Regions from separate parts of the Pectobacterium odoriferum genome, predicted to be linked through region 2. Evidence: predicted binding sites of a transcription regulator. Region 2 holds the regulator's gene; each other region holds the start of a gene.
What was found. The regulator PurR, encoded in region 2, represses purine synthesis genes. The targets are predictions, from matches to a motif close to CANGCAAACGTTTGCNTG.
Positions count from the first base shown of each region.

Region 1 (2,204 bases), 1.9 Mb from region 2:
CCCAGTCATTCCGATTAACGCTTGCACCCTCCGTATTACCGCGGCTGCTGGCACGGAGTTAGCCGGTGCTTCTTCTGCGAGTAACGTCAATCAGCCGTGCTATTAACACGACTGCCTTCCTCCTCGCTGAAAGTGCTTTACAACCCGAAGGCCTTCTTCACACACGCGGCATGGCTGCATCAGGCTTGCGCCCATTGTGCAATATTCCCCACTGCTGCCTCCCGTAGGAGTCTGGACCGTGTCTCAGTTCCAGTGTGGCTGGTCATCCTCTCAGACCAGCTAGGGATCGTCGCCTAGGTGAGCCATTACCTCACCTACTAGCTAATCCCATCTGGGCACATCTGATGGCGAGAGGCCCGAAGGTCCCCCTCTTTACTCTTGCGAGGTTATGCGGTATTAGCTACCGTTTCCAGTAGTTATCCCCCTCCATCAGGCAGTTTCCCAGACATTACTCACCCGTCCGCCGCTCGTCACCCAGAGAGCAAGCTCTCCTGTGCTACCGCTCGACTTGCATGTGTTAGGCCTGCCGCCAGCGTTCAATCTGAGCCATGATCAAACTCTTCAATTTAAGATTTGTTTGATTTGCTGAACTCGTCAGCGATGCTCAAAGAATTAGTAACTGTTTATTCGTAATGAATTTACTGTTGTTCACTCTTCAAGACTTTTTATATCGTTAAGATACGGTCTTGTGAGTGCCCACACAGATTGTCTGATTAAATTGTTAAAGAGCAGTGCCACTTCATCGGTGGCGCGGGCTGCATATACTATGCTTTTCCGCTGTGAAGTCAAGTCATTACTGACCGCCTTCGTTGAATCTTTTTTCCTGTCACCACAACCGCGTGTCGCTGTTGCCGTGTCAGTGGAGGCGCATTATAGGGACTTCTCGTCAGGCCGCAATAGGTGTTTTAAAGAAAAATGACTGTTTGCTGCATTCCACAGCAAAACCCCGCTTTATACCTATTTTTGCACAAACTTATCCACAGAAAGCATTCTACTCAAAAATTGACGAGCATCACGCAAACGTTTTCGCTACAATTCACCCCGTTCAAAATCGTCGTATTTTTGCGAACGCTAACTGAATATTTCTCTTTATTCCGCAATTATTGCTCTTACAAAGACGATATTCACATACCGTTCTTTACTGACTACCCAAATCCAGGGGATAACATCATCATGCAACAACGCCGTCCAATTCGCCGCGCTCTGCTCAGCGTTTCTGACAAAGCAGGTATTGTCGAATTTGCTCAAGCTCTGTCCCACCGTGGTGTCGAGCTCCTTTCAACGGGTGGAACCGCCCGTTTGCTGGCCGATGCTGGGTTAGCGGTGACTGAAGTCTCTGACTACACCGGTTTCCCGGAAATGATGGATGGGCGTGTGAAGACCCTGCACCCAAAAGTACATGGCGGCATTCTGGGACGGCGCGATCAAGATGATGCAATCATGACACAGCACGACATCAAGCCGATTGATATCGTCGTTGTGAATTTGTATCCGTTTGCTCAGACCGTCGCTCGTGAGAACTGCACGTTAGAAGATGCGGTTGAGAATATCGATATCGGTGGCCCGACGATGGTCCGCTCCGCCGCCAAGAACCATAAAGATGTGGCTATCGTGGTCAAGAGCAGCGACTACAGCGCCATCATTAATGAAATCGACGCCAACGAAGGTTCACTGACCTACGAAACCCGTTTCGATTTAGCCATTAAAGCCTTCGAACACACTGCCGCTTACGACAGTATGATTGCCAACTACTTTGGTGCACTGGTTCCGCCTTACCACGGTGAAACCGATAAACCATCAGGTAACTTCCCACGCACGTTAAACCTGAACTACATCAAAAAGCAGGACATGCGCTACGGTGAGAACAGCCATCAGCAAGCTGCCTTCTATATAGAAGAGAATATTCACGAGGCCTCTGTCGCCACTTCTACACAGTTACAAGGCAAAGCGCTGTCTTATAACAACATCGCCGACACCGATGCGGCGCTGGAATGTGTGAAAGAATTTGCCGAGCCAGCCTGCGTTATCGTTAAACACGCGAATCCCTGCGGCGTAGCGATTGGCGGCTCAATTCTTGATGCCTACGAACGCGCCTATAAAACTGACCCGACCTCTGCATTCGGCGGTATTATCGCTTTCAACCGCGAGCTGGATGAAGAAACGGCGCAGGCCATCATCAGCCGCCAGTTTGTCGAAGTCATTAT
Region 1 covers NZ_CP034938.1:271,498-273,701, reverse strand. Annotated here, with positions in the region: rRNA gene EO763_RS01185 (16S ribosomal RNA) at 1-568, opposite strand, end outside; gene purH (bifunctional phosphoribosylaminoimidazolecarboxamide formyltransferase/IMP cyclohydrolase) at 1,174-2,204, shown strand, end outside.
Region 1: a site for PurR is predicted at 1,014-1,031, ahead of purH (bifunctional phosphoribosylaminoimidazolecarboxamide formyltransferase/IMP cyclohydrolase). Genes of this name have one in related genera too.

Region 2 (2,204 bases):
AACACGCCCCTTCACAGCCGAATCCACTTAGGCAGTTAAAGCTACAAATAATAGGGTTATTACGATTCTTTCATAATTCTAGCGAAAAATCTCGGACGAATGCATCACTAATAGTATAAATTAGCCCTTTCACTTTCATGATAAATCGGACACAATCCGCTGTTTATGAAAGCGCTGCGTATCAGTCGAAAAACGTCAACCCAGATCCCTTCGGTATAACATTCGGCATTCTCCTTCTGAAATCCTGTTTTTTAGCTTAGAAGAAGAACATTAAACGTAGGCAAACGATTAACAATATACTTACGTCTGTAACAGGTAAGTTCAGGAGTCATTTTTAGATGGCAACGATTAAAGATGTGGCAAAACGTGCTGGCGTTTCCACCACAACCGTATCGCACGTGATCAATAAAACACGTTTCGTCGCCGAAGAGACTAAGGCAGCCGTCAGAGCGGCAATCAAAGAATTGCACTATTCACCCAGCGCCGTCGCCCGCAGCCTCAAAGTTAATCACACTAAATCTATCGGCTTACTCGCCACATCCAGCGAAGCCCCCTATTTCGCCGAGATCATTGAAGCCGTCGAAAACAGCTGCTATGCCAAAGGTTACACGTTGGTGCTGTGTAATTCGCATAACGACATCGGTAAACAGCGCGCCTATCTTTCTATGCTGGCGCAAAAACGCGTCGACGGCCTATTGGTGATGTGCGCCGAATACCCGCCTGAGCTGTTGTCGATGTTGGAAGATTATCGCAGCATTCCGATGGTCGTTATGGACTGGGGACAGATGCACAGCGATTTTACCGATACGATTATCGATAACGCCTTTGAAGGCGGTTATATGGCAGGCCGCTACCTGATTGAACGCGGCCATCGCGATATCGGCGCCATCCCCGGCACTCAAGAACGTAACACTGGCAGCGGACGCTACCTCGGCTTTTTGAAAGCGCTGAAGGAAGCTGATATCACAGTGCGTGACGAATGGGTGGTTCGGGGCGATTTTGAACCGGAATCCGGCTACAAAGCCATGCATCAGATTCTCGCACAGAAACAGCGACCTACAGCCGTATTCTGCGGTGGCGATATCATGGCGATGGGTGCCATCTGTGCGGCTGACGAGCTGGGTCTGCGCGTACCGCAGGACATTTCGGTGATCGGTTATGACAATGTGCGCCACGCACGCTTCTTTACGCCTGCGCTGACCACCATCCACCAGCCAAAGGAGCGTCTGGGCCAGTCCGCGTTCTCTATGCTCCTGGATCGCATTACCAGTAAACGAGAAGATGCGCACGTCATTGAAGTACACCCGACGCTGATTGAACGCCGCTCGGTGGCAGACGGCCCCTACCTCGACTATCGCCGCTAATTAGCGGCAATACTGCGCAGCGCAGGCAAGTGAGCACTACATGATGATGGAAAACTGGCATAATTTCGGCGCTGATGACGATCATACATTAATGGCCTAGCAGGCTCGCTTCCAGCAGAACTCGCCACCGCTTTCCACACGCTATACGGCCCGCTTCCACCGGATGTTCAGCTACTATCTTAACGCCTGTGCAGGGGCATTCAGAGCACGAACACTTCAGCTCTGGCAGGTCGTGTACAGCACGGATGGGATCGAAGGCGGGTTACGTGTTTCACGCTGATAGAAAAAAGAAAACCGGACGATGCGGCTCGTCCGGTTTACAAGAATAGGCAGTGCAGGATATCAGTCTTCGTTGGCGAGATCGCTCAACTGCTTGCTGGCTAACACGCGTTCGACGGTATCCACCACGGCCTGCGTTTGCGGGTCGATTTCAATATTGATACGATTTCCCAGACGTTTCTGTCCCAGCGTGGTGCGGTTCAGTGTTTCTGGAATTAAATGCACGCAGAAACGTCCGCGAGTGACTTCTCCCACCGTCAGGCTGATGCCATCAATCCCAACAAAGCCTTTATGCAGCACGTATTTCATCAGCGCTTCATCAGCCAGACGGAACCAAATCTGATGGTTATTCTCTGAAACCTGAATTTTGACCACTTCCGCCGTACACATGATGTGCCCCGACATAACGTGCCCACCGATCTCATCACCGAATTTCGCGGCTCGCTCAATATTGACGACATCGCCTTCATGAATATCGCCCAGATTCGTTAACCGCAGCGTTTCCTTCATGAGATCAAAACTGACACGATCGCCGTCAATGGCGGTTACCGTCAGGCAGCA
Region 2 covers NZ_CP034938.1:2,142,657-2,144,860, reverse strand. Annotated here, with positions in the region: gene purR (HTH-type transcriptional repressor PurR) at 339-1,364, shown strand; partial or broken gene EO763_RS09565 (class I SAM-dependent methyltransferase) at 1,384-1,644, shown strand; gene EO763_RS09560 (riboflavin synthase) at 1,707-2,204, opposite strand, start outside.

Region 3 (2,204 bases), 2.2 Mb from region 2:
TCATATACAGCGGGCCTCTGACCGGCTGCTCTGAAACGTCGGAGGTCGCGGTGATGTCACCGATGGTTTCTAACGATGTCACCATGAAAACCAGCATCAGCGGAATCAACAGGTTCCAGTCAAAGCCTAAACCGTAATACAGCGGCGTGGGCACCATAATAACCGTGTCGTTTTGAGCAGGCGCATTTTCCGGCAGCATTCCCATCAACCAGGCACCCAGATAACCCACCGCCATAGCAATCACCAGCGAGGCGACGCGCAGGTAAGGGTTACGCTGGCGGTTAAGCAGAATAATAACCAGCAACACCGCCCCCGCTAATAGTAAGTTCTTGGGTGCACCGAAGGTGTTATTACCCATTGCGGCATAGCCGCCGCCGATGGAGGTCAGGCCGACCTGAATCAGCGACAGGCCAATGATCATCACTACAATGCCGGAAACCAGCGGAGTAATGATTCGACGGGTTAAATGTAGGAAGCGTGAAAGAATGATTTCGGTGAAGGAAGCGACCATCAGCGTACCGAACAGGGCTGCCATCATCGTGGGAATATCCGCGCCGCCGTTTTTCAGCGCCAGTCCGCCCATAATCAGCGGCGTCACGAAGTTAAAGCTGGTGCCCTGAATCGACAGCAGACCAGAACCGACAGGGCCCCAGGTTTTAATTTGGAGAATAGAAGCCAGACCGGAAGCGAAAAGCGACATGCTGATGATGCGCTGCGTATCCTCAGCGGGTAAACCTAATGCCTGACAGATCAGTAGCGCGGGGGTAATCACCGCAACAAACATGGCAAGCAGGTGCTGACTGGCGGCGAACAGCGTTTGCGGCAGCGGCGGTCTGTCTTCAAGGCGATAGATGAGTTCACTGCGCTGAGGTGCGGCAGCCGCTTCTGTTTGGGACGTTTCCGTGGTGGTAGTCATGGTGTAAGTTGGCGTTCCTGAAACGACAAAGAGCGCATTTTAATGATCTCTTTGCTGAAAGCAAACGTTTGCTAACTCATCTTTTCGATATGAATTTTGTCTGATGAACAAGGCCTTATTATTTAAGGTGATATACCCGTCATACTTCACGCTGCATGTGCGTTGGCGGCGAGGTTTTAGGAAAAATAAAGAATACGCTGCTGTGGTTAGGCGTTGGTGTAGCGTGCGCGCTCTGGTAGCCAGCGCTCGATTAGCGCAATGGCATGCTCGGGATAGTGCTCATGAAGATGACGCGCAACGCGCTGTACCTGTGGAATCAGTTCCTGATCGCGCAGGAGGTCAGCAACTTTAAACTCGGCATTGCCCGTCTGGCGCGTACCTAATAATTCACCTGGCCCGCGAATTTCCAAATCGCGCTGAGCGATGACAAAGCCATCGTTGCTATCGCGTAGAACCTGAAGCCGTTTTTGTGCGGTCTTGCTCATTGGCGTTTTATAGAGCAGCACGCAGTGGGATGCTATCGCGCCGCGTCCGACTCGCCCGCGCAACTGGTGTAGCTGTGCCAGACCCAGACGCTCCGGGTTTTCAATGATCATTAGGCTGGCATTGGGTACATCCACACCGACCTCGATGACGGTGGTCGCCACCAGCAGTTGCAGTTCGCCCTGTTTGAAGGCTTGCATCACTGCCTGCTTTTCCTGTGCTTTCATGCGGCCGTGAACCAATCCAACCTTGAGGTTCGGCAGAGCAGCCTTCAACTCTTCGCTGGTGGCTTCAGCTGCCTGTGCTTCCAGAAGATCGGATTCTTCGATCAGCGTACATACCCAATAGGCCTGCCGCCCTTCCTGCTGACAGGCATTATTCACGCGCTCGATGATGTCGCTGCGGCGTGAATCCGGTATGGCGACTGTGGTGACGGGGGTTCTGCCCGGCGGCAGTTCATCAATGACGGATGTATCCAGATCGGCATAGGCCGTCATCGCCAGCGTACGAGGAATCGGTGTGGCGGTCATAATCAGTTGATGAGGATGAAAGCCTTGTTCTTCGCCTTTTTCCCACAGCGCAAGACGTTGATGCACGCCAAAGCGGTGCTGTTCATCAATAATGACCAATGCCAGCCCGTTGAATTTAACCTGCTGCTGGAAAATAGCGTGCGTCCCGACCACCATGGAAACCTGACCGCTGGCGATGGCATCCTGCTGGGCCTGACGCGCTTTCCCTTTCTGTTTGCCAGCCAGCCAGCCCACTTCAAGCCCTAGCGGTTCAAACCACTGACGGAAATTATGGG
Region 3 covers NZ_CP034938.1:4,905,568-4,907,771, reverse strand. Annotated here, with positions in the region: gene EO763_RS22205 (nucleobase:cation symporter-2 family protein) at 1-916, opposite strand, end outside; gene recG (ATP-dependent DNA helicase RecG) at 1,123-2,204, opposite strand, start outside.
Region 3: a site for PurR is predicted at 974-991, ahead of EO763_RS22205 (nucleobase:cation symporter-2 family protein). Genes of this name have one in related genera too.

Region 4 (2,204 bases), 1.3 Mb from region 2:
TGGTGCGCAAAATGCCGTCTTGATGCAGGTTATGAGTGAGCGGGTAGAACACGCACTTGCCGTGCGTATTGCGTGCACCCACCAGCGAAACTTCACCGGAAAAATTAATGCCTTGCTCAACGATGCACTCGCCGTAGCAGTCAGCGGGCAGCGTCTGTTGTTCGCCATCGCGCAAGCGCCACTGCCCACGACCGTCGTAACCGCCGACGCGGCGTTTAACGATAGCGAGTTCACCTAATGAGGCAAAGACGTGTGGCCATTCGTCGGCGCTAGCCAGCAGTTGCCAAGGTGCGGTTGCCAGATTCAGCGAATCCAGCAGCTGCTTTTGCGTCAGGCGATCGGCCAGACGTGGGAAAATATCGCGGTTCGCAAACGCCGTGTGCTCGGCCAACTCGCGGGTGAGGGCGGTTTCCGGCCAGCGTTCGATCTCGGCGGTAATGACACTGTTATGAAACGGAACCGATTCCGGCTCAGCATCCAGTCCCACTGGATAAACCGCAATGCCTAGCGGTTCACCAGCCTGACGCAGCATTCTGCCCAACTGACCATTGCCTAATACGCAGACCGGTTTCATGCCTCCTCCCGCGGATCGGGATGAGAAAGCACATCATCGGTTTGCGCCTGACGCCAGTCTGCCAGTCGGGTAGCGATGTCTTTGTCGTGCAGGGCGAGAATTTGTGCGGCCAGCAGAGCCGCATTCGCTGCGCCCGCTTTGCCAATCGCCAACGTGCCGACCGGAATACCGCGAGGCATTTGGACGATGGAATACAGGCTGTCTACCCCGCTCAGCGTTGAGCTTTGTACCGGCACGCCAAGTACAGGAACCAGCGTTTTTGCTGCCAGCATACCCGGCAGGTGTGCTGCGCCGCCTGCGCCCGCGATAATCACATCAAAACCGTTCTGTGCCGCTTGCTCAGCGAAACTGAATAGTTTGTCCGGCGTCCGGTGTGCGGAAACGACTTCGGTGTGAAAAGGAATGTTCAGCGTGGTGAGGATTTCCGCAGCAAACTGCATGGTGGCCCAGTCACTCTTTGAACCCATGACGATGGCAATTTTAGCCGGGGCAACGTTGGATGACATGCCTGTAATGCTCCTGTGATTGTACGTGTTCGTGACGCGTTCGCGTCGGGCCAGACAGGGAGGGTCTGGCGTTGAGGGCGTAGAGCATATCATGCCATTATGGCGAGGAAAACGGTTGCGTATGCGGAAATGCTGGGGGAATAAGGCGAGAGGCCGTTAAGTCAATGGCAGGAAACGCATTAAAATGGGAAGGAAATCAGTTCGATATTTTGTGGCGTGACCTTAATCATCGACCCTTCTTCATGCCAGGCTCCGAGAACGGCGCGACGACCAGACGATTCACCGAGAGCGACCTGATGAATGGCCGGACGGTGCGTGTGACCGTGGATCATCGTCTTCACCTGATAATGTCGCAAACGTTCAAGCACGGCGTCGTGATTGACATCCATAATCTGCTGCGACTTCTTCTGGTTTTCGTGCTGGCTGGTTGCCCGCATCTTCGCCGCAATTTTCATACGTAGCGACAGCGGTAATAGCAGGAAGAGTCGCTGAATAAATGGGTTGTGTACCCGACGGCGGAATTGCTGGTAATGCCGATCGTCAGTGCACAACGTATCGCCATGCAGAATGAGAATCTTTTGGCTGTAGAGATCGAGCACCGTTTCTGTCGGTAGCAGCGTCATTCCACTCTGCTTGGCGAAACGCTTACCGATCAGGAAATCACGGTTACCGTGCACGAAATAGCAGGGAATGCCGCGCTGATGTAAGGCATACAGTTCCGTGGCGACAGTCGCATGCAGTGGCTGAGGATCGTCGTCACCTATCCAGGCGTCGAACAGGTCGCCAAGTATGTACAGCGCATCGGCATGGAGCGCGTCATGGCGTAAAAAACGCAGAAAACCGGCGGTAATCGCCGGTTCATGAACACTTAAATGCAGATCGGCAATGAACAGCGTTGCCATGCAGGTCGGATTATTCGCTGACCGTTACGTGGGTAATCACCACGTCTTCTTTCGGTACGTCCTGATGCATGCCGCTGCGGCCAGTAGCCACGCCTTTGATTTTATCAACAACGTCCATGCCTTCGGTGACTTCAGCGAAGACGCAGTAGCCCCAACCATCGGCACGCTCTGAACGGAAGTTCAGGAAATCGTTATCAACGAGGTTGATAAAGAACTGGGCAG
Region 4 covers NZ_CP034938.1:3,438,254-3,440,457, reverse strand. Annotated here, with positions in the region: gene purK (5-(carboxyamino)imidazole ribonucleotide synthase) at 1-574, opposite strand, end outside; gene purE (5-(carboxyamino)imidazole ribonucleotide mutase) at 571-1,080, opposite strand; gene lpxH (UDP-2,3-diacylglucosamine diphosphatase) at 1,260-1,982, opposite strand; gene ppiB (peptidylprolyl isomerase B) at 1,993-2,204, opposite strand, start outside.
Region 4: a site for PurR is predicted at 1,185-1,202, ahead of purE (5-(carboxyamino)imidazole ribonucleotide mutase). Genes of this name have one in related genera too.